3 regions of the Streptomyces paromomycinus genome follow, and region 3 is predicted to be linked to each of the others. Evidence: riboswitches for the same ligand, from Rfam matches in the RefSeq annotation. Region 3 holds a riboswitch; each other region holds the start of a gene.
The links. Region 3 has a riboswitch for cobalamin ahead of OEIGOIKO_RS09500 (CoA-acylating methylmalonate-semialdehyde dehydrogenase). Riboswitches for the same ligand answer to the same signal wherever they lie in the genome.

Region 1: it holds a riboswitch for cobalamin, as region 3 does, so the genes downstream of both, OEIGOIKO_RS29835 (prenyltransferase/squalene oxidase repeat-containing protein) here and OEIGOIKO_RS09500 (CoA-acylating methylmalonate-semialdehyde dehydrogenase) in region 3, are expected to answer to the same signal.
Region 2: it holds a riboswitch for cobalamin, as region 3 does, so the genes downstream of both, metE (5-methyltetrahydropteroyltriglutamate--homocysteine S-methyltransferase) here and OEIGOIKO_RS09500 (CoA-acylating methylmalonate-semialdehyde dehydrogenase) in region 3, are expected to answer to the same signal.

What each region holds. Positions count from the first base shown of each region.
Region 1 covers NZ_BHZD01000001.1:6,919,493-6,927,090, reverse strand. Annotated here, with positions in the region: gene lanKC (class III lanthionine synthetase LanKC) at 1-2,266, opposite strand, end outside; gene OEIGOIKO_RS29850 (ferredoxin) at 2,428-2,718, opposite strand; gene OEIGOIKO_RS29845 (aldehyde dehydrogenase) at 2,727-4,178, opposite strand; gene OEIGOIKO_RS29840 (MBL fold metallo-hydrolase) at 4,379-5,506, shown strand; cobalamin riboswitch at 5,517-5,645, shown strand; gene OEIGOIKO_RS29835 (prenyltransferase/squalene oxidase repeat-containing protein) at 5,865-7,196, shown strand; gene OEIGOIKO_RS43155 (EGFR-like transmembrane domain-containing protein) at 7,196-7,598, shown strand, end outside.
Region 2 covers NZ_BHZD01000001.1:8,837,192-8,844,789, forward strand. Annotated here, with positions in the region: gene OEIGOIKO_RS37525 (4Fe-4S dicluster domain-containing protein) at 1-242, shown strand, start outside; gene nrfD (NrfD/PsrC family molybdoenzyme membrane anchor subunit) at 275-1,372, shown strand; gene OEIGOIKO_RS37535 (hypothetical protein) at 1,369-1,755, shown strand; gene metE (5-methyltetrahydropteroyltriglutamate--homocysteine S-methyltransferase) at 2,608-4,926, opposite strand; cobalamin riboswitch at 5,093-5,326, opposite strand; gene OEIGOIKO_RS37545 (cupin domain-containing protein) at 5,660-6,088, shown strand; gene OEIGOIKO_RS37550 (SDR family oxidoreductase) at 6,135-6,884, shown strand; gene OEIGOIKO_RS37555 (GNAT family N-acetyltransferase) at 7,109-7,598, shown strand, end outside.
Region 3 covers NZ_BHZD01000001.1:2,369,225-2,376,822, forward strand. Annotated here, with positions in the region: gene OEIGOIKO_RS09495 (short-chain fatty acyl-CoA regulator family protein) at 1-1,191, shown strand, start outside; cobalamin riboswitch at 1,282-1,454, shown strand; gene OEIGOIKO_RS09500 (CoA-acylating methylmalonate-semialdehyde dehydrogenase) at 1,660-3,159, shown strand; gene OEIGOIKO_RS09505 (acyl-CoA dehydrogenase family protein) at 3,165-4,376, shown strand; gene OEIGOIKO_RS09510 (enoyl-CoA hydratase/isomerase family protein) at 4,373-5,443, shown strand; gene mmsB (3-hydroxyisobutyrate dehydrogenase) at 5,440-6,405, shown strand; gene OEIGOIKO_RS09520 (enoyl-CoA hydratase) at 6,402-7,211, shown strand; gene OEIGOIKO_RS09525 (short-chain fatty acyl-CoA regulator family protein) at 7,202-7,598, opposite strand, start outside.

The DNA.
Region 1 (7,598 bases), 4.6 Mb from region 3:
CCAGGTAGTCGTCCAGCACCGCCGCGATGCCGACACTGCCGGCGCCGAGGTACGGCAGCGTCCGCCAGCCCTCGTCGACGACCAGGGTGCCGTTCTTGTTCCGTACGCAGCGCGCCAGGTCGCGCCGGAGCGCCTCGGCCGCGAGGTCGAGCAGGCCCGGGTCGCCGGTGGACTCGTACAGCCGCAGGAACAGCAGCGCGGGTCCGCTGGCGCCGCGCAGCAGGCCGGCCCGCTTCCCGCAGGCGTCCAGCCGGTCGGCGGTGTGCCCGGCGGCCTCCAGGGCCCGGTCGCGCAGCTCCTGTTCGCCCCGGGTGCGGGCGAGGTGGTCGAGGGCCAGGCCGACGCCGGCCAGGCCGCCGTGCAGGTCGGGCGCGAGGCGGTGCCACTTCTCGGCGAGGACCCGCTCCATCAGTTCCATGGCCCGCTCGGGGTGGCCCAGCCGGTCCAGCACGCAGGCGACGCCGGACAGCCCGTCGTAGAAGCCCAGCGAGGTGCCGGGAGGAGGCGGGGCGGTCTGCCGCAACAACCACTCCTCGCCTTCCCCGTACCTCCCGGCACCGGTCTCGGCGAGCGCGTACAGGACGCCGGCGGCGCCGTACGCGATCCCCAGTCCGCCGCCGTCCGTGAACTGGGCGATGTCGCCGGGGAAGAGCCGGTCGGTGCGTTCGGGGGTGGCGGAGGCCAGGATGCCGGCGACCATCGCGTCGCGGCTGTGCGGCCAGTCGGCGGGCTCGGCGGGGAGGTAGGGCGCAAGGCCCGTACGGCGCTTCGCGGACGGCACGGGGGCCGTCCCGGACGCGGCCGGTTCCTCCGGCTTCCCCTGGATCACCTCCACCGCCTCGGCCAGGAACTCCGCCGGGACGCCGGGGAATTCGTGCGCCACGATCTCGGCGAGGTGCGCGGCCTTGTCCCGGTCGATGACCAGCAGCGTGGTCATCGGCAGGAACAGCGCGAGCCGCAGGCAGGCGAGCGCGTACCGGTCCACCTCGAAGCCGGTGCGGTCGGCCGGGGCGATGAAGCCCGGGTGGGCCAGCGTCTGCCGCTGGGCCTCGCCGGCGTCCGCGGCCGCCTCGAAGTCCAGGAGTTTCACGCCGCTCTCGTCGGGCGCGACCATGATGTTGAACATGTGCAGGTCGTTGAAGACGACGCCGCGGCGGTGCACGGCGGCCACCACGTCCTCGACCGCCGCGTGGACGCCCAGCGCCCACCGCGTGTAGTCGGCCAGCGCGGACGGCTCCGGCGTGGGCCCCATCAGCGGGTGCCGCTCGGCGAAGAACGCGTTGAGGGTGCGCCCCTCCAGGAAGTCCATGACCAGGAAGCGGTGGTCGTCCAGGGTGAACCAGTCACGGACCTCCGGCGCGACGCCCAGCCCGGACAGCTTCTCCAGGGCGGCCCGTTCGCGCTCCAGACGGGTGACGGCGTCGGCCCGGTCGGCGGCCAGCCCGGCGTGCGGCCGGGCCTCCTTGAGGACCACCTTGTCGCCGGTGCGCCGGTCCCGGCCGAGGTAGACGCCGCCGCCGTTGGAGAAGTGCAGGGCGGACTCGATCTGGTACGGCAGGTCGGTGACGGTGGTGGAGTTGCGGGCGGCGAGCTGCGGGGCGAGGAAGTCCGGCAGCTCGATCCACTCCGGTACGTGGAATTTCGGCTCGCGCCGGTCGGGCACCAGCTTGCCGTCGGCGTTCTCGATCGCGCCGACCAGGTTGCCGTGCTCGTCGACGCAGTAGCGCCGGGTGAAGCCGCCGTACCGCACGTAGAGCGGGCCGTCCTGCCAGCGCAGGTCGCTGAGGATGTACGGGCCCGGCTCGCCGGCCAGCAGCGCGCCCAGTTCCCGCAGGACGGTGTGCAGCTGCTGCTCGTCCGACGGGTAGATCGTGGCGAACTTGCCACTGGAACCGCGGTCGGCGTACTTGGAGTTGCGCAGGTGCAGCGGGCGCGGCCCGGGGACGAACTTGAACGGGACCAGCCGGGCGACGCAGTAGTCCCACACCTGGGACGCCAGCTTCTCCGCGTTGTCGGTACAGGCCGAGACGTGGATCTTCCAGCCCTGCGGGGGCAGTCCGGGACGCGGCTGTCCTGCGTCGTCGACCGGGTTCACGTGGAGCCAGTCCCCGGAGAGGAAACACCGCCACCCTTCGGGGACTGCGCGCTGCGCCGCTTCGTACAGGGGTCCGTGGCCCGACGCGGCTCCGTTCCCTGCGGACAGACGGTCCGGGGTCTCGTAGAAGAATCTGTCGGCGAGACAGTAAACCTCGTACCGCTTGTCCATCGTCTCCCCCCTCGGCGGCGTGGCACAGAGATTTCCACGCCGCCGGGGAGCGTTAACAGTCACAGATGTCACGAGGTCACCGTGAGAAGTTCACGGGTTACTGGCGGTACGTCCCGGTGGGCGCGGGCCTCGCACCCGTACCGCCCGGCGGGCGGGACGGTTCACTCGTCGGGCGGGAAGACCGCCTCCCCCGTAACGGCGAGCGTCACGGTGATCGCTTCGACGGGACAGCCCTCGGCCGCCGCCAGCACGTCGTCGCAGGCGTCGCACTCGGGCCGCACGGGGTGCGACTGGCGGGCCGCGTCCAGCTCGAAACCGCCGGGGGCGGTGGCCGCACACAGGCCGGAGCCGATGCAGACGCCCCGGTCGACCTCGACGTGCCAGCGGGGCCCCTCCGGCCCGGCCCCCGCGCCCTTCCCGCCCTTCCCGCCCTTGCCGTCCGTACCGCTCATACCGTCCCTCACCCCTCCGCCGGCAGATGGATCATCTTGTGCTCCAGGTACTCGCCGAAGCCCTCGGGCCCGAACTCCCGCCCGATGCCGGAGTTCTTGTATCCGCCGAAGGGACCCAGCATGTCGATGCTGAAGGTGTTCACGGAGTAGGTACCGGTCCGCACCCGCCGGGCGACCTCGATGCCGCGCTCGGTGTCCGCGGTCCACACCGAGCCGGACAGCCCGTACTCGGAGTCGTTCGCGATCCGGACCGCCTCGGCCTCGTCCTCGTACGGCAGCAGGCAGATCACCGGGCCGAAGATCTCCTCGCGGGCGATGCGCATGGAGTTGGACACCTCGCCGAACAGGGTCGGCTCCACGTACCAGCCGGTCTCCATCGCCTCCGGCCGCCCGCCGCCGGTCAGGACCTTGGCGCCCTCGCGCTGTCCGAGGGCGATGTAGTCCAGCGACCGCTGCTGCTGGCGCCGGGCGACCAGCGGCCCGAGCTCGGTCGCCGGGTCCAGCGGGTCGCCCACGCGCAGGGCGGACGCGGCGGCGGCGAACCGCTCGGCGATCTCGGCGTAGCGCTCGCGCGGCGCGAGGATGCGTGTCTGCCCGATGCACGCCTGCCCGTTGACCAGCCACGCGAACGGCGCGATGCCCGCCACCGCGGCGTCCAGGTCGGCGTCCGGCAGGATGACGGCGGCCGACTTGCCGCCGAGCTCCAGCGTCACCCGCGTCAGGTGGCGCGCCGCGACCTCCATGACACGCCGGCCCGCGGCGACCGACCCGGTGAAGGCCACCTTGTCCACGTCCGGGTGCCCGACCAGGTACTCGCTCACCTCCCGGTCGGCCGGAAGGATGGACAGCACGCCCGGGGGCAGCCCGGCCTCGCTCACGATGTCCGCCAGCAGGTAGGCGTCCAGCGGCGTCTCGGGCGACACCTTGAGGACCACCGAACAGCCGGCCAGCAGCGCCGGCGCCAGCTTGGCCGCCGCGGTGAACTGCGGCACGTTCCACGGCACCACGGCCGCCACCACCCCCACCGGCTCGCGCCGCACCAGCAGCGGCCCGAGCACACCCGCCCGGCGTTCCTCGAACGGGAAGTCCCGGGCGACCGTGATCGCCGCGTCCCACGCCATCATCGCGGCCAGCGCCTGCACCATCACACTGGAGGTGTACGGGGTGCCGTTCTCCGCGCTGATGACCCTGGCGATCTCCTCGCTGCGCACGGCGAAGGCGTCCTTGACGCGGGTGACCACCGCGATCCGCTCCGCGAGCGGCGTCTGCGCCCACACCCCGGAGTCGAAGGAGGCGCGGGCCGCGGAGACGGCCCGGTCCACATCGGTCCGCGAGGCGTGCGGCACCCGGCCGATGACCTGCTCGGTGTGCGGCGAGACCACCTCGATGGTGCCGCCGCCGGCCGGATCGGTGAACTCGCCGCCGATGTAGAGCTGTTCGTACTCGACGAGTGCGCTCATGGCTGCCGCCTCCTGGGGTCGGACGGGATCGCGTGGCGAACCGGACTGACACGGAAAGTTCCTGACACAGCATCAGGACTGATACCAGTTCTAGTTATGCTGGGCAATGCTCGACACCGGCGGCCCGGCACGGGGCTCCGCACGGTGGCGCGGTGGTTACGGGGGCGCGGCACGTCCGCGCGGACGCGGAGGTGCGGCGGATGACGGCAGCGGCCCGGACCGGGACGGCGGCGGCCGGGCCCCGGGTGACCGACCACCGGGGCGGCGTGTGGTCGATCGCCGTCCCCATCCCGGACAACCCGCTCGGCCACACCCTCGTCCACCTCCTGGAGACCGGCCGCGGCCCGGTCCTCGTGGACACCGGGTGGGACGACCCGGACGCCTGGGACACCCTGACCGCCGGGATCACCGCCTGCGGCTTCGACGTCACCGACCTGCACGGGGTCCTCGTCACGCACCACCACCCCGACCACCACGGCCTCTCCGCCCGCGTACGGGAGGCGTCCGGCGCGTGGATCGCCATGCACGCGGCGGACGCCGCCGTCGTGCGCCGTACCCGGGAGGCCGAACCCGGCCGGTGGCTGGACCACCTGATCACCAAGCTGGCCGCGGTCGGCGCGCCCGACAGCCACCTGGCGCCCCTGCGCCGGGTGCGCGCCAAGGGCCCGGTGCGCGACCTCCCCGGGCAGCGGGCGGCGCTGCCCGACCGCGAGATCGCGCCCGGCGCGCTCCTCGACCTGCCCGGCCGCCGGCTGCGCGCCGTCTGGACGCCCGGCCACACGCCCGGCCATGTGTGCCTGCACCTGGAGGAGGAGCATCCGGCCCGGCGGCCGGGCCACGGCCGGCTCTTCTCCGGTGACCACCTGCTGCCGGGCATCAGCCCGCACATCGGGCTCTACGAGGACCCGGACGACGCGACACCCGGCGATCCCCTCGGCGACTACCTGGCCTCCCTGGAACGCGTCGCCCGGCTGGCGCCCGCCGAGGTGCTCCCCGCCCACCAGCACCCGTTCACGGACGCGGCCGGCCGGGCGCGCGAGCTGCTCGCCCACCACGAGGAGCGGCTGGCCGGACTGCGCGCGCTGCTCGCCGTACCCCGCACGCCGTGGCAGCTCGCCGAGGCCATGGAGTGGAACCGGCCGTGGGAGCGCATCCCGTACGCGTCGCGCACCATCGCGGTCGCGGAGGCGGAGGCGCATCTGCGGCGGCTGGTGCGGCTGGGGCTGGCGGAGGCGGTGCCGGGACCGGAGCCGGTGGAGTACCGGGCGGTGTGCGGCGGGCACCTGCCGACCGGCCCGTACCCGGGACGCGCCCGGCCCGCCGGTTAAGGTGTGCGAGACAATTTCATCCTGTGCCCGATCGGGGGAAGCCGGTGGAAATCCGGCGCTGACCCGCAACCGTGATCCGGGACGTACGGCCGCCGTGCGCCCGCCGAGCCGGAGCACCCGCTGGGGCACGACCAAGGCTCCCGCCACCGGAAGGCCGCGTCTCCTCGCGCGGACGCCCGGCGCGCGGCACCGTCGAGGTATGCGGAGCTGAGCCCGGTGCCACCGCGGCCGGTCGTCGACCGGCGGGCGGCGGGGCGTCCGAGTGCGGCTGCGCACCCACCGCAGCACTCACCGCAGCACCCACCACCGGCCCACCGCGGACCCACCGCGGCGACCTGATCCGAGAGGCACCGACCCGATGGCCACCACGGCTTCCCAGGCTCCCCTGGCTCCCAGGGCTTCCACGGCCCCCACCTTCGCCGTCCTGGCGCGCCGCGCCGCCGCGGCGCTGGCCGGGGCCGCCGTGCTGTGCGCGGCCGGTGCCCCCGTGGCGGCCGCCGACTCCGCCGCGCCCGCCGCGCAGGCGTCGAAGCTGCCGGACGGGCTGTACGGCACCAAGGACCCGCAGTACGACGGCGTGTGGCGGCAGTCGCTCGCCCTCCTGGCGCAGCGCACCGTCGGGGTGCGTCCGTCGGTGACGGGCGTCGACTGGCTCGCCGGGCAGCAGTGCTCCGACGGCGCCTTCAGCGCCTACCGCGCCGACCCGGCCAAGGCGTGCGACGACAAGACCATGCGGGACACCAACCAGACGGGCGCCGCGGTCCAGGCACTGGCCGCGCTCGGCGGGCACGACGACGCCGTGCAGAAGGCCGTGAAGTGGCTGAAGTCGGTGCAGAACGACGACGGCGGCTGGCCCTCGACGGGCGGCTCGCCCAGTGACGCCAACTCCACCTCCGTGGTGATCGGCGCGCTCAAGGCGGCGGGTGAGAAGCCGGAGTCCGTGCAGAAGGGCGGCAAGTCCCCGTACGACGCGCTGGTCACCTTCCAGCTGGGCTGTGACGCGAAGGAGGGGGAGCGCGGCGCGTTCGCCTTCCAGCCCAAGGACGGCAAGCTGGCACCGAACGCGGACGCCACGGCCGCCGCCGTGCTCGGCGGACTGGGCGACGGCTTCGTCGTCGACCCGGCGGGCAAGGACGTCAACGAGCCGGTCAAGCCCCTGAAGTGCGACGGCGAAGCGGCGGACAAGGACGCGGGGCGGGACCCGAAGCAGGCCGCCGAGGGCGGCGCCGCCTACCTGGCCGCGGTGCTCGGCGCGAACGGCCAGCACCTGAAGTCCGCGATGCCCGGCGCCGAGGACCAGCCCGACGTCGGCAACACCGCCGACGCCGTGGTGGCCCTCGCCGCCGGCTCGCACGGTGCCGCCGCGCAGGCGCCGCTGAAGTGGCTGGAGAAGAACTCCGCGAACTGGGCCAAGGAGGCCGGCCCGGCCGCGTACGCGCAGCTGGTGCTCGCCGCGCACGCCGCGGGCGCCGACCCGCGCTCCTTCGGCGGCGCCGACCTGGTCGCACAGCTCAACGCCACCGGCCCCAAGCCGGCCGGCAGCTCCGCCCCGTCCGCCACGCCCGAGAAGGACGCGCAGGACCAGGACGACCAGAACTCCGGCGTGTGGTGGATCTTCGGCATCGTGTTCGTGGCGAGCGTCGGCGCCGGGTTCCTGCTCAGCGGCCGCCGGAAGAAGAGCGACATCTGATGCGCCTGCCGCGGTCCCGCTCCGCCCGTCTCCTCGGCGCCCTGGCCCTGGCCGGTACGGTCACGGGCCTGGGCGCGGCGCCCGCCCAGGCGCAGGAGTACCGCTACTGGTCCTTCTGGGACGGGCCCGCCGCCGGTGCCCCGGCCGCCAAGGACGGGGGCTGGTCGTACGCGACCGAGGGGCCGGCCACCAGCCGCCCCCGGGACGGCGCCGTGGCGGGCTTCCGTTTCACCGTCAGCGCCGACTCGGCGGCGGCCGGCAAGCCGCGCCGGGCCGCGGACTTCGCCGCGATCTGCGGGCAGACGCCCGCGCAGGACGGCACCAAGCGCGTCGGCCTGGTCCTGGACTTCGGTACGCAGGCGGAGGCGGCGGCCGGGGAGAACCCGCCGCCGGTCCGTACGG
Region 2 (7,598 bases), 6.5 Mb from region 3:
GGCACGAGCCGGACGACGGCGTCGGCGGGGACGGCGCGTTCTTCCTGCTCCTCGACGAACCCGAGGTCTACGGACTGCCGCCGGACCCCGTCGTCACCACCCGCGACCTGCCCGCCATGTGGAAGCACGCGGGCGCCGCGGCGCTCTCGCTGGCCGGCGGTGTCGCGCTGGCGTTCGCCGGGCCCGCGCTGAAGCAGTTCGGACGTGCCACCGGAGCCACCGGACGGAAGGGAAGGCGATGAGGGAAGAGGAGGCGAAGACGGAAGGGGAGGCGATGAGTGGCTCCGATGTCACGCGTGAAGGCTCCGAGGGCGGGCGGCCGGGCCGCGCCGCCGCGCCGGAGATGCTGCGCGGCGGGTCCGGCGGCGACGGGAGAGGGCGGCGCAAGGGCGGCAAACGTGGTGGTGGCGGCCGTGGCGGCCGCGGTGAGCAGCTCATGGCGCCTCCGGCCGAGTTCGAGTCGTACTACGGCCGGCCGGTCATCAAGGCCCCCGCCTGGCGCGCCCGGGACATCGCCGGGTACTTCTTCCTCGGCGGTCTGGCCGGCGCCGGATCGGTGCTGGCCGCCGGAGCCCACGCGACCGGCCGCACCACCACCGCCACCGCGATGAAGATCTCGTCCCTGGCGGGGGTGTCCCTGTCCACCGCCGCACTCGTCAACGACCTCGGCAGGCCCGGCCGGTTCGCGAACATGCTCCGGGTCGTCAAGCCGACCTCGCCGATGAGCGTCGGCTCCTGGCTGCTGGCCGCCTACGGGCCCGCCGCGGGCGCCGCGGCCGCCTCGGCGGTCACCGGGAAGCTGCCCCGGGCGGGCGCCGTGGCGACCGGCGCCGCGGCGCTCCTCGGGCCGGCCGTCGCCACCTACACCGCGGTCCTCGCGGCGGACACCGCCGTCCCCGCGTGGCACGGCGCGCACCGTGAACTCCCGTACCTGTTCGCGGCATCGGCGACGGCCGCCGCCTCCGGGACGGCCCTCGTCGTCGGTCCCGTACGGGAGACGGCGCCCGCCCGGTGCGCCGCGGTACTGGCCGCGGTCGCCGACGAAGCGGTCACCAAGGCCGTCGAACGGCGCCTCGGCATGGTCGCGGAGACCTGGCACCAGAGGCGGGCCGGCACGCTGCTCCGCACGGCGCGGACCCTCACCGCGGCCGGAGCCGCCGTCGGCGCCGCCTTCGGAGGCCGTTCCCGCACGCTGGCCGCCGCGGGCGGGCTGGCCCTGCTCGCCGGTTCCGCGTGCACCCGCTTCGGGGTCTTCGCGGCCGGTATCGCCTCCGCCGAGGACCCGAAGTACACCGTCGTACCCCAACGGGCGGCCAAGGAAGCCCGCCGCACCACACCGACGCACAGCGCGGAGAGGACACAGCCCACATGACCCGCACACCCCACACCGACGAGCCGGCCCAGGTCGTGCTCAGCGCCCAGTCCCCGGCCGACGCCGAAGCCGTGTTCAGCACGCTGCGCAGCTGCTTCGACTCCGACCGCGCCGACGGTGACACCGCGCACGACCAGCCGCACCGGCCCGGTCACCCGGTCGTCTGGACCGAGACCTTCGAGACCTCGGAAGTCCGCGGCGACGTCCGGCCGGACGCGGACCTGTCCGCCGCCGTCACCGCCGACCTCCAGGGCAGCCACTTGGCGGTCGACCGGCTGCGGGACGTGCTGACGCGCGCGTTCTCCGTCCGTACGGAAGGCACGGTGTCGGGCGACCAGGAGGTCGAGCTCCAGATCGTCCTGGAGAGCACGGGGCAGAGCTGACGCCCTTTCCGGCCCGGACCGGATGAACGCGTGCCGCGGGCGGGCGCGGAGCAGCCTCAGTTCTGCTCCGCGCCCGCCCGTTCCGGCGACCGGGACCCTCACCCCGGCGGCGTACGACCGGGCCCTCACCCGGTGTCGTACGACGGCTTTTCACTCGGCGGCGTAGGGGCGCCGTTCGGGGCGTCTCCCGGGTACGAGGACCGTGAGCGGCCGTACGGAGACTCTGGCAGTGGCACTGAGCGCCATCAAGCGTGGAGCGATGCCAACTTCTGCACATCTTCCCCCGCTGATCTGCCAAGGCTGCCAAGTCGCCTACGCCGCGGCCCGCTCTCTCCGCCACACCACCGCGTCGGCTGAAAACGGCGCCTGGACGTTGTGGACGTCATCGCGTCGCCGGAAGAACTCGGGCGGGGCATAGGAATAGCCCAGATTGTGCTGACCGAATCTGTTCTCGCCGCAGTCCGGACCGAGGACTTCGCCGACGCGCTCGGGAGAATCGGGGTGCCGGTGTGCCGGAGGCCGAGCACGGTCCCGGTGGTCACGTCGTCCACGTAGAACGCCAAGAAATGCGGGGTCAATTGCCGTTCCTCGATAAGCCGCGAGAAGGGCAGTTCACGGGCCACCCGCGACCGCTCTCGGCCGGTGGGCGGCCCCACTTCCCCGGCGGCACCCGGGGGCGGTTCCAGAACCCCAGGAACCCTGAGCCGGTGCGGCGCGGCGAGCGCCGCGGGCCGACCGCGCACGCCTGGGCGGCTCCCGAGGCAGCTCCCCGCGGACGGCACGAAAGAACGGCCGGGAAGGCGCGCGGACGCGTCCTCCCGGCCGTCACCGGATCATGCGGCCGTTATTGGATCATGGCGTGGGCAGCTCCGCCCGGACCGTCCGCGCAGCCGTGACGAGGTTCTCCAGCGAAGCCCGGGTCTCGGGCCAGCCCCGGGTCTTCAGACCGCAGTCGGGGTTGACCCACAGCCGCTCGGCCGGGATGGCGCCGAGGCCCTTGCGCAGCAGGCTCGCCGCTTCCTCGGCGCTCGGCACGCGGGGCGAGTGGATGTCGTACACGCCTGGTCCGGCCTCCCGCGGATAACCGTGTTCGGCCAGTTCACGGGCCACCTGCATGTGTGAGCGCGCGGCCTCCAGGCTGATCACGTCGGCGTCGAGATCGTCGATGGCCTGCACGATGTCTCCGAACTCGGCGTAGCACATGTGCGTATGGATCTGCGTGCGGTCCTGTACGCCACCGGTGGTGAGCCGGAACGCCTCGGTGGCCCAGGCGAGGTAGGCGGGGCGGCCGGCGGCGCGCAGCGGCAGCGTCTCGCGCAGCGCCGGTTCGTCGACCTGGATGACCGAGGTGCCGGCCGCCTCCAGGTCGCCGACCTCGTCGCGCAGGGCCAGCGCCACCTGCCGGGCGGTGTCGCCGAGCGGCTGGTCGTCCCGGACGAACGACCAGGCGAGCATGGTGACCGGACCGGTCAGCATGCCCTTGACCGGCCGGTCGGTGAGCGACTGCGCGTACCGCGTCCACCGCACCGTCATCGGCTCGGGCCGTGAGATGTCCCCCGCGAGGACCGGCGGACGGACGTACCGCGTGCCGTACGACTGGACCCAGCCGTGCTGTGTGGCGAGGTACCCCGTCAGCTGCTCGGCGAAGTACTGCACCATGTCGTTGCGTTCGGGCTCGCCGTGCACGAGGACATCGATGCCCGCCTCCTCCTGGAAGGCGAGCACCTCGCGGATCTCGTTCCCGATGCGCTCCTCGTACCCGGCCGTGTCGAGGCGCCCCGCCCGTAGGTCGGCGCGCGCGGTGCGCAGTTCGGCGGTCTGCGGGAAGGAGCCGATGGTGGTCGTCGGCAGCAGCGGCAGGCCGAGGTGGGCCCGCTGGGCGGCGGTCCGCTCCCCGTACGGCGCGGAGCGGCGGCCGTCGGCGTCGGTGACGGCGGCGGTACGGGCCCGTACGGCGGGATCGTGGGTGATCGCGGAACCGGCGCGGGACGCCAGGTCCGCGCGGTTGGCGGCCAGTTCGGCGGCGATCGCGTGAGTGCCGTGCGCGAGGCCGCGGGCGAGCGTGGCGATCTCGGCGGTCTTCTGCCGGGCGAACGCCAGCCAGCGCAGGACCTGCGGGTCGATGTCCCGCTCGGCGGTGGCGTCCAGCGGTACGTGCAGCAGGGAGCAGGAGGCGGCCACGTCGACCCGGTCGGCCAGGCCCAGCAGCGTACCGAGGGTGGCCAGCGACTTCTCGTAGTCGTTGATCCAGATGTTGCGGCCGTTGACGACACCGGCGACCAGCCGCTTGCCGGGCAGCCCGCCGGCGGCGGCGAGCGCGTCCAGGTTGCCCGCCGCGGCCTCGGTGAAGTCCAGGGCGAGCCCGTCGACGGGCGCCTTGGCGAGCACCGGAAGTGCCTCGCTGAGCTGGTCGAAGTACGAGGCGACCAGCAGCTTCGGGCGGTCGGTGAGCGCGCCGAGGACGCGGTAGGCGCGCTCGGCGGCGTTGAGGTCGGCCGGGGTACGGTCCTGCACCAGGGCGGGCTCGTCCAGCTGTGCCCACTCGGCGCCGGCCGCACGCAGGTCCGCCAGCACCTCCGCGTAGACGGGCAGAAGCCGGTCGAGCAGGGTCAGCGGGTCGAAGTCGGCGGCGACACCGGGGGCCGGCTTGGCCAGCAGGAGGTAGGTGACCGGGCCGACGAGGACCGGGCGTGGCGTGTGGCCGAGCGCGAGCGCCTCCCGCACCTCGCCGACCTGTTTGGCGGAGTCGGTGGCGAAGACCGTGTCGGGCCCCAACTCGGGCACCAGGTAGTGGTAGTTCGTGTCGAACCACTTGGTCATCTCCAGCGGTGCCACGTCCTGCGTGCCGCGCGCCATCGCGAAGTAGCCGTCCAGGGCGTCGGCTTCGACGGCGGCGCGGTGCCGTTCCGGGACAGCTCCGACCATGACGCTGGTGTCCAGTACGTGGTCGTAGTACGAGAAGTCACCGGTCGGTACCTCGTGGATGCCGGCGTCGGCCAGCTGCTGCCAGTTGGAACGGCGCAGGTCCCGCGCGGTCTCCCGGAGGGCGTCCGCGATGACGCGGCCCTTCCAGTACCCCTCGACGGCCTTCTTCAGTTCCCGGTGCTGTCCCTGGCGGGGGTAGCCGTACACGGTGGCCCGTGCTGCCGCGGCTGCGGGCTTCGCTGTCACGGAACTCTCCTTCGCGAGCGTGATCTTCTCCGAGCCCGGTGACCGGACGAGAACGCGAAGGAATGACGCGTCGGGCGGGCCGCGGAGCGTCCGATGACACCCCTGCCCGCCTGTCATGACACGCCGACCCGCCCTCGAAGGTCACCGGAAGGGCCGCGCACGTACGGACGCGCGCGGGCAACGGGCAGGTCTTCGGACTCGCGGGCACGCCTGCCGGAACGTGACGTCGTCCGGCGGACACCTACTGGCCGTCGCTTCCCGGATCCGCGGCCCGGATCCAGTGCGTATGACGGCGGTCGTTCCCGCTCACCGCTGCGGGGCAGTCCCGGATTCCCACCGGGTTCCCTCTTGCGACGCGCCTGCCTGGCGGGCAGGGCGAACCAGCTGCACCGGACAGCGTAGATCGGCCGCAGCCGGTACCGACACCCCTGTTCACATGGTGGTACGTGAGATGGGACACGGGGGTGGGGGCCGGGCAGAGGCGGGAACGGGCGGGCACGGCGGAGCCGAGGTCCCGTACGGTGCCCCGGATGTGTCCGGATCGGCGCTCACCGGGCATGCCGGGGGTCTGAACAATGGAACATCTCTCGGTTGGGCCGTGCATCGGCGAACCGTCCGCCCAGGTCTGGTGCTGTACACCGGGGGCACCGGCACCGGCACCGGCACCGTGCGTCGGGGCGGCACCGCCATCACAACCGGCCCCGGCCCCGACGCCGCAGAAGGAGGACCCGCCGTGCCCGGCACCCACGAGCACCAGCACCCGCACTCGGAGGCATGGAAGACCGCGCTCACCGTGCTGCAAGAGGTCGCACCGCCCGCCATCCCGGAGGGCGCGCATGTGTCGACCGTCCAGATCGAGTATCCGCCCGGCGACCAGGGCGCCCCGCCGCACCGCCATCCCGGGCCGGCTTTCGGGTACGTGGTGGAGGGCGAGATGCGCTTCGAGCTGGAAGGTGAGCCGGAGCGGATCGTCCGCGCCGGGGAAGCGTTCTGGGAGCCCGGCGGCGAGGTCATCCACTACCAGGACGGCAACGCCCGCACCGACACGCGCCTGCGCTTCGTCGTCACCATGCTCTGCGAACCGGGGCAGCCGATGCTGGTCCTGGTCGACGACGAAGAACTCAAACAGCGCGCCCACCTGCGCGCACCCCGGCAGCCCTGACGCCGCTCCGCCCCAGCGGGCGCCCACAGCGCGAGGAGTTCACGAAGTGAAGATCGTGGTCATCGGAGGCACCGGCCTCATCGGCGGCAAAGTGGTCGGCAAACTCACCGAGCGCGGACACGAGGCCGTGCCCGCCGCGCCCGGTACGGGCGTCAACACCCTCACCGGCGAGGGCCTCGACACGGCGCTGGCCGGAGCCCAGGTGGTCGTGGACGTGGCCAACTCGCCCTCCTTCGAGGAGTCGGCGGTCCTGGAGTTCTTCACCACCTCCACCCGCAACCTGCTGGCCGCCGAGACGAAGGCGGGCGTCACGCACCACCTGGCGCTGTCGATCGTCGGCATCGACGACCTGCCCGACAACGGCTACTTCCGGGCGAAGGCGGCCCAGGAGCGGCTGATCAAACAGAGCCCGGTTGCCTACTCGATCCTCCGGGCGACCCAGTTCTTCGAGTTCGTCAAAGGCATCGCCGACACCGCCACCGACGGCGACACCGTACGCGTACCACCCGTGCTCTTCCAGCCCATGGCCGCCGAGGACGTAGCCGAAGCGGTGACCAAGGCCGCCGTGGGAATTCCGCAGAAGGCCACCACCGAAGTGGCCGGCCCCGAAGTCTTCCGCTTCGACGAACTCGTCACCCGGGCCCTGCACGCCTGGCACGACCCGCGCACGGTCGTCCCCGACCCGCACGCCCGCTACTTCGGCTCCGAACTGGCAGAACGCAGCCTCGTCCCGGACGAGGGCAGCGCCCGGCTGGCCACGATCCGGTTCGACGACTGGTTGCGTACTTCCTCTTGAAGGCGGTGCGGGCGGCAGCCATCGGCGGGTACCCCCAGCAGCCCCCGACTCTCGGACGCGGACGGAGCGACGCCCTCAACCGGCCCGGGGGGCGCCCCGCTGACTCCCGGGAGCAGCCGAACCCAGGCCACCAGCACCCCACCCACCCCCGCAGTACCCTCAACTCAACCCACCCACCCCCGCAGAACTCTCACCCCACCCATCCCCCCACCGAAAGGCAGGACATGCAAGACGTACGCCGGGCCCGTACGACCGACCACACCACCCTCGTGGAGTGCGTCCAGCGCTGGTGGGGCGACTCACGCACCCCGGAACAATCAAGGGAACTCTCCCTGCTGCTGCCCCGGTTGTTCCTCCAGCACTTCGCGGACACCAGTCTGGTGCTGGAGGACGAGCAGGGAATCCGGGCGTTCCTCGTCGGCTTCTACTCCGCCGACCACGCGGAAGAGGCCTACATCCACTTCGTCGGAGTGGACCCCGAGTTGCGGAAGCAGGGCGTGGCACGCCGCCTCTACACCACCTTCTTCGAACGCGCGGCAGCGGCCGGCCGCACCGAGGTGCGCGCCATCACCTCGACGCGGAACAACGGCTCCATCGCCTTCCACCAAGCCATGGGCTTCGAACTGGAAGCAGGCGACCGGGAGGTGGACGGCCTCCCGGTCCACACCGACTACGACGGCCCGGGCCAGGACCGAGTGGCCTTCCGCCGCAAAC
Region 3 (7,598 bases):
GCCGACCTGCGCGAGGTGCTCGCCGACGAGCTGGCCGCCGGCCGGGTCTCCCCCACCGACCTGTCCGAACTGGCCTCCCGGCAGCCGGCGGTGGCGTCGGTGCTGCTCGGCCTCGGGCAGCGCAACCAGGCGCTGACCGAGCGGCTGTCGGAGGTGGCGGAGGGCCGGGACGGCGGCGGCGCCGACCCGGCCGCGCCGCTCTCCCCGCACGAGGAGATCCGCGAGTTCTTCTACCGGCGGCAGAACTACCTGCACGAGGCCGACACCGCCGCCGAGGAGCTCGCCGCCGAGCTGGGCATCCGCCCCGGTGAGGTGGGACGCGCCCTGACCGCCCGGCTCACCGGACGGCACGGCGTACGCCTCGTCGACACGCCCGACGGGCCGCTGCACCACTACGATCCGTCCTCCCGGGTGCTGCGCCTGTCGGCGGGGCTGCGGCCCGGGCAGCGCGCCTTCCGCATGGCGACCCAGCTGGCGCTGCTGGAGGCCGGCGAGGAGCTGTCGCGGCCCGCCTGCGAGGACTTCGAGGAGGGCACGGCGGCCTGGTCGCTGGCGCGGATCGGGGTCGCCAACTACTTCGCGGCGGCGCTGGTGCTGCCGTACGGCCCGTTCCACGCCGCGGCCGAGGAGCTGCGGTACGACATCGAGCGGCTGACCGACCGGTTCGGCCTCGGGTACGAGACGGTGTGCCACCGGCTGAGCACCCTGCAACGGCCGCGCCGGCGCGGGGTCCCGTTCTCCTTCGTCCGCGTCGACCGGGCCGGCAACATGTCCAAGCGGCAGTCCGCCACCGGCTTCCATTTCTCCCGGGCGGGCGGCACCTGCCCGCTGTGGAACGTCTACGAGGCGTTCACCGCGCCCAGCCGTATCCACGTACAGATCGCCGCCATGCCGGACGGCCGCCGCTACCTGTGGACGGCCCGCACCGTCACCCGGCACCGCGGTGGCTGGGGCGACCCGGGCAAGACCTTCGCCATCGGCCTCGGCTGCGAGCTCCGCCACGCGTCCCGGCTGGTCTACTCCGACGGCCTCGACCTGGACAACGCCGGCGCCGCCACCCCCATCGGCATGGGCTGCCGGGTCTGCGAACGCCTGGAGTGTCCGCAGCGCGCCGTGCCGCCCCTCGGCCGTGCGCTGGTCATCGACGAGAACAGCAGCACGTTCGTGCCGTATCCGGTGCGGGAGGACTGAGACGCGTACCCGGGCGGTCCGCGCGCCGGGACACCCGGCGGATCACCGATCGCCGATCCCCCTGGACTTACTAGGACGTCCAACTATATGTTCGTGACGTAGGCCCGCGGTGCAGGGAAGCCGGTGCGAATCCGGCGTGGTCCCGCCACTGTGACCGGGGAGTGCGACGTCGAGCAACACGCCACTGACGCAGACGCGTCGGGAAGGCGGGCGGCGCACGGAGATCCGGAAGCCAGGATACCGGCCGCGGGTGTTGTTCCGTGTTGTCCACGAGGATGGAGCAGACACGCATGGCACCGGTGCGTACCCACAGCCCAGGTGATCCGGCCCGGCCCGCGGCACCGCCCGCGCGCTGACGGTTCCGCGCCTTTCGCGTCCCACGGCCCCGCCACGGTCCGCGCGCCACCCGCGCCGCCCGTGGGCCCGGCCGTGCCATCCCCGGATCCCACCTGACGAGAGCAGGCCCCCATGGTCCGAGAACTGACCCACTTCATCGGCGGCAAGCACGTACCGGGAACATCGGGTGCTCACGGCGACGTGTACGACCCCAACACCGGCACCGTGCAGGCCCGGGTGCCGCTCGCGGACCCGGGCGAGACGGCGGCCGCCGTCGCCGACGCCGCGGCTGCCCAGCCCGAGTGGGGCGAGTGGAACCCGCAGCGGCGTGCCCGTGTCCTGCTGAACTTCCTGCGCCTGGTGGAGGGCGAGCGGGACGCGCTGGCCCGGCTGCTGTCGAGCGAGCACGGCAAGACGGTCGCGGACGCGCACGGTGACCTCCAGCGCGGCCTGGAGGTGGTGGAGTTCGCGGTCGGCATCCCGCACCTGCTCAAGGGCGAGTTCACCGACAACGCCGGGACCGGCATCGATGTCCACTCGCTGCGCCGTCCCATCGGGGTGGTGGCCGGGATCACCCCGTTCAACTTCCCCGCGATGATCCCGCTGTGGAAGGCCGCGCCGGCCATCGCCTGCGGCAACGCGTTCATTCTGAAGCCGTCCGAGCGGGCCCCGTCCGTACCGCTGCGGCTTGCCGAGCTGTTCCTGGAGGCGGGGCTGCCGCCGGGCATCCTCAACGTCGTGCACGGCGGCAAGGAGTCGGTGGACACGCTTCTGGAGGACCCGTGTGTCGAGGCGCTCGGCTTCGTCGGGTCGACACCGATCGCCGCGCACATCTACGCGACCGCCGCCGCGCACGGCAAGCGCGCCCAGTGCTTCGGCGGCGCCAAGAACCACCTGATCGTGATGCCGGACGCCGACCTCGACCAGGTGGTGGACGCGCTGGTCGGCGCCGGGTACGGGTCGGCGGGCGAGCGCTGCATGGCGATCTCGGTCGCCGTGCCGGTGGGCGAGGAGACCGCCGACGCGCTGGTGGCGCGGCTCAAGGAGCGGGTCGGCACGCTGCGCATCGGCCGCTCCGACGACCCGCACGCCGACTTCGGGCCGCTGGTGAGCCGGGACGCGCTGGACCGGGTCCGCGCCTACGTGGACCTCGGCGTCACCGAAGGCGCGGAACTCGTCGTCGACGGGCGGGACTTCACCCTCCCCGGCCACGAGGACGGCTTCTTCGCGGGCGCGTCGCTCTTCGACCGGGTCACCCCGGACATGCGGATCTACCAGGAGGAGATCTTCGGCCCGGTCCTGTCGGTGGTACGGGCCGCGGACTACGAGGAGGCACTGCGGCTGCCCACGGAGCACCCGTACGGCAACGGCGTGGCCATCTTCACCCGCGACGGCGACACCGCGCGGGACTTCAGCCGCCGGGTGAACACCGGCATGATCGGCGTGAACGTGCCGATCCCGGTGCCGGTCGCCTACCACACCTTCGGCGGCTGGAAGCGGTCCGGCTTCGGCGACCTCAACCAGCACGGCCCGGACGCGATCCGCTTCTACACCCGTACGAAGACCGTCACCTCGCGCTGGCCCTCCGGGGTCAAGGAGGGCGCGAGCTTCACCCTCCCGACGATGGGCTGAGCGCGATGAGCGTCATGACCACCGCCACCACGGCCGCCTCGCTGACCTCGCTCACCGCCGACCAGCTCGCCATCGTCGAGACGACGCTGGACTTCGCGCAGGAGCACATCGCGCCGCACGCCGTGGCCTGGGACCAGGACAAGCACTTCCCCGTGGACGTGCTGCGCAAGGCCGCCGGACTGGGGCTCGGCGGGATCTACGTACGGGAGGAGTGCGGCGGCTCCGCGCTGAGCCGCGCGGACGGCGTGCTGGTCTTCGAAGTGCTGGCCACCGCCTGCCCGTCCATCGCGGGCTATCTCTCCATCCACAACATGGTCGCCTGGATGATCGACCGGTACGGCGACGATGCGCAGCGCGCCCGTTGGCTGCCCGGCCTGTGCTCGATGGCCGACCTGGGCAGCTACTGCCTGACCGAGCCGGGCGCCGGGTCGGACGCGGCGGCGCTGCGCACGCGCGCGGTGCGCGACGGCGGCGACTACGTGCTGACCGGCGTCAAGCAGTTCATCTCCGGCGCCGGAACCTCACAGGTGTACGTGGTGATGGCCCGTACCGGCGAGGACGGCCCCGGCGGCATCTCGGCGTTCCTCGTGGAGCGCGACGATCCGGGGCTGTCGTTCGGCGCCAACGAGAAGAAGATGGGCTGGAACGCGCAGCCCACCCGGCAGGTGATCCTCGACGAGGTGCGCCTCCCCGCCGACCGGCGGCTGGGTGCGGAGGGCGACGGATTCCGCATCGCGATGAGCGGGCTGAACGGCGGCCGCCTCGGCATCGCCGCCTGCTCGCTCGGCGGCGGGCAGAGCGCGCTCCACGCGGCGCAGGCGTACCTCGCGGACCGGGAGGCGTTCGGAAGCCGGCTGCTGGAGGCGCAGGCGCTGCAGTTCCGGCTCGCCGACATGGCGACCGAGCTGGCCGCCGCCCGCGCGCTGGTGCGGCAGGCGGCCGAGGCGCTGGACCGGGCGGATCCGCAGGCGCCGCAGCTGTGCGCGATGGCCAAGCGGTTCGCCACCGACACGGGCTACTCCGTCGCCGACCGTGCGCTGCAACTGCACGGGGGCTATGGCTACCTGAGCGAGTACGGCATCGAGAAGATCGTCCGCGATCTTCGGGTGCACCAGATCCTGGAAGGGACGAACGAGATCATGCGCGTGATCGTGGCCCGCGGGCTGACCGGGGCGAAGACCGGCGGCACCCGCGCCGGGGCGGGGGCCGCCCGATGACCGACGACTCCGTACTGCTGCGGACCGAGGGCCGCACGGCGTACCTCACCCTCAACCGGCCGAAGGCCCTCAACGCCCTCGACCATGCCATGGTGCGCCGGATCTCCACGGCCCTGGACGCGTGGGAGCACGACCCCGCGGTGGAGACCCTGGTGATCACAGGTGCGGGCGAGCGCGGCCTGTGCGCGGGCGGCGACATCCGCGCCATCCACGCGGACGCGCGGGCCGGCGACGGCGCGGCCTCCGCCGCGTTCTGGCGCGACGAGTACCGGCTCAACGCCCGTATCGCGCGCTACCCCAAGCCGTACGTCGCCGTCATGGACGGCATCGTGATGGGCGGCGGCGTCGGCGTCTCGGCGCACGGCAGCGTACGGATCGTCACCGAGCGCTCCAAGGTCGCCATGCCCGAGACCGGCATCGGCTTCGTACCGGACGTCGGCGGCACCTACCTGCTGGCGCTCGCGCCCGGGGAACTGGGCACGCACCTGGCGCTCACCGGGGCGCCGGTGGGGGCCGGGGACGCGCTGCTGTGCGGGCTCGCCGACCACTTCGTCCCGTCGGAGCGGGTGCCGGGGCTCCTGACGGACCTCGCCGCCGACGCGGTGCCCGAGGTACTGCCCCGGTACGTACAGGAAGGGCCCGAGGGCGAACTGGCGGCCCACCGCGAGTGGATCGACCCCTGCTACGCGGCCGGCACCGTCGAGGAGATCGTGGACCGGCTGCTCGGCAGCGGCGTCCCGGAGGCCAAGGAGGCCGCCGAGACGATCCTCGCCAAGTCCCCCACCTCGCTGAAGGTGACCCTGGCCGCGCTGCGCCGGGCCCGCGGCCTGGGGCCGCTGGAGCGGGTCCTGGACCAGGAGTACCGCGTCTCGTGCGCGGCGCTGACCGCGCCGGACCTGGTCGAGGGCATCCGCGCACAGGTGATCGACAAGGACCGCGCGCCGCGCTGGTCCCCCGCCACCCTCACCGAGGTCACGGACGAGGACGTGGCCCGGTTCTTCGCCCCGCTCGGCGCCCGCGAACTGGGGCTCGCCGACGGGGCCGCCACGCAGGAGGTGCCCTGGTGAGCACGGAGACACCGCAGGGGAACAGCGAACCCGCCACCGTCGCATTCATCGGCCTCGGCAACATGGGCGGCCCGATGGCCGCCAACCTGGTCAAGGCCGGTCACCGGGTGACCGGTTTCGACCTCGTACCGGAGGCACTGGCGGCGGCCGCCGACGCCGGTGTCGAAGCGGCCGCCTCGGCGACCGCCGCCGTGACGGGCGCGGACGTGGTGCTCACCATGCTGCCCGCCGGCCGGCACGTCCTGGCCCTCTACCAGGACGGCGGGCTGCTCGCGGCGGCCCGCCCCGGCACCCTGTTCGTCGACTGCTCGACCATCGACGTGGCCGACGCCCGCGCCGCCCACGAAGCCGCCGTACGCGCCGGCCACCAGGCGCTGGACGCACCGGTCTCGGGCGGGGTGGTCGGGGCCGAGGCCGGCACGCTGACGTTCATGGCGGGCGGCGGCGAGGCGGAGTTCGCGCGCGCCGAGCCGCTGCTCGCGGCGATGGGCAAGAAGGCGGTGCACTGCGGCGCGGCGGGCGCCGGGCAGGCCGCGAAGATCTGCAACAACATGATCCTCGGCATATCGATGATCGGCGTCAGCGAGGCGTTCGTCCTCGGGGAGAGTCTGGGCCTGTCCCACCAGGCCCTGTACGACGTGGCGTCCACCGCCAGCGGTCAGTGCTGGGCCCTGAGCGTCAACTGCCCCGTGCCGGGCCCGGTACCGGGCAGCCCCGCCAACCACGGCTACCGCCCCGGGTTCGCGGCGCCGCTGATGGCCAAGGACCTGGGCCTGGCCGCCAACGCGGTCCGCGCCGCCGGTGTGGACGCGGAACTCGGCCTGCGCGCCGCCGAACTGTACGCGGCGTTCGCCGAGGGCGACGGCGCGGCCGAGGACTTCTCCGGCATCGTCCGCACCATCAGGCAGCGCTCCGGCACCGTCACCGGCCCCACCACTGAGAACGGGAAAACCACCGCATGACCGACACCACCACTCCCGTGGACTCCCCTACCCACCCGTACGAAACGATCCTCGTCGAGCGCACCGGCCGCACCGCCACCCTCACCCTCAACCGCCCCAAGGCACTCAACGCCCTCAACCTCCAGGTGATGACCGAGGTCGTGGCGGCCACCGAGGAACTGGACCGCGACCCGGACATCGGCTGCATCATCATCACCGGCTCGGCGAAGGCGTTCGCCGCCGGAGCCGACATCAAGGAGATGCGCCCGCAGTCGTACATGGACATGTACCTCAGCGACTGGTTCACCGCCTGGGACCGCCTCGGCGCCCTGCGCACCCCCACCGTCGCGGCAGTGGCCGGGCACGCGCTGGGCGGCGGCTGCGAACTGGCGATGCTCTGCGACATCCTGCTCGCCGCCGACACCGCCGTCTTCGGCCAGCCCGAGATCAAACTGGGCGTCATCCCGGGCATCGGCGGCTCCCAGCGCCTGACCCGCGCCGTCGGCAAGGCCAAGGCGATGGAACTCTGCCTGACCGGCCGCACCATGGACGCGACGGAGGCCGAGCGGGCGGGCCTGGTCTCGCGGGTGGTACCGGCCACCGACCTGCTGACCGAGGCCCGCACCGTCGCCGGACAGGTGGCGGCGATGTCCGCACCGGTCGCCATGATGGCCAAGGAAGCCGTCAACCGCGCCTTCGAAACCACCCTCGCCGAGGGCGTCCGCTTCGAACGCCGCCTGTTCCACGCGGTGTTCGCGACGGCGGACCAGAAGGAGGGCATGACGGCGTTCGTGGAGAAGCGGGCGGCGGAGTTCACTCACCGGTGAGCGTCCTCGGGGCCCGCCGCGCCGGGGCGGGCCCCGACCACCGGATACGGCACATGCGTCCGCCGGTCCGGGTCGACGGCGAGGCGGCCGCCTGCCGGGGGCCGGGCGCGCTGGGCGCAGTCGCGGCGTTCGCAGAGGCGGCAGCCGAGGCCGATGGGGGTGGCTGCTCGGGGGTCGTCCAGGGCGATGCCTGCCGCGTAGACAAGGCGGTGGGCGTGGCGGAGTTCGCAGCCGAGGGCCACCGCGAAGTCGGCGCGGGGGGCATGGTGGCCGAAGCCGCCGCGGGTCACGGTGCGGGCGATCCAGAAGTGGCGTTTGCCGTCCGGCATCTCGGCGACCTGGGTGAGGACGCGGCCGGGGGCGGCGAACGCCTCGTAGACCGTCCAC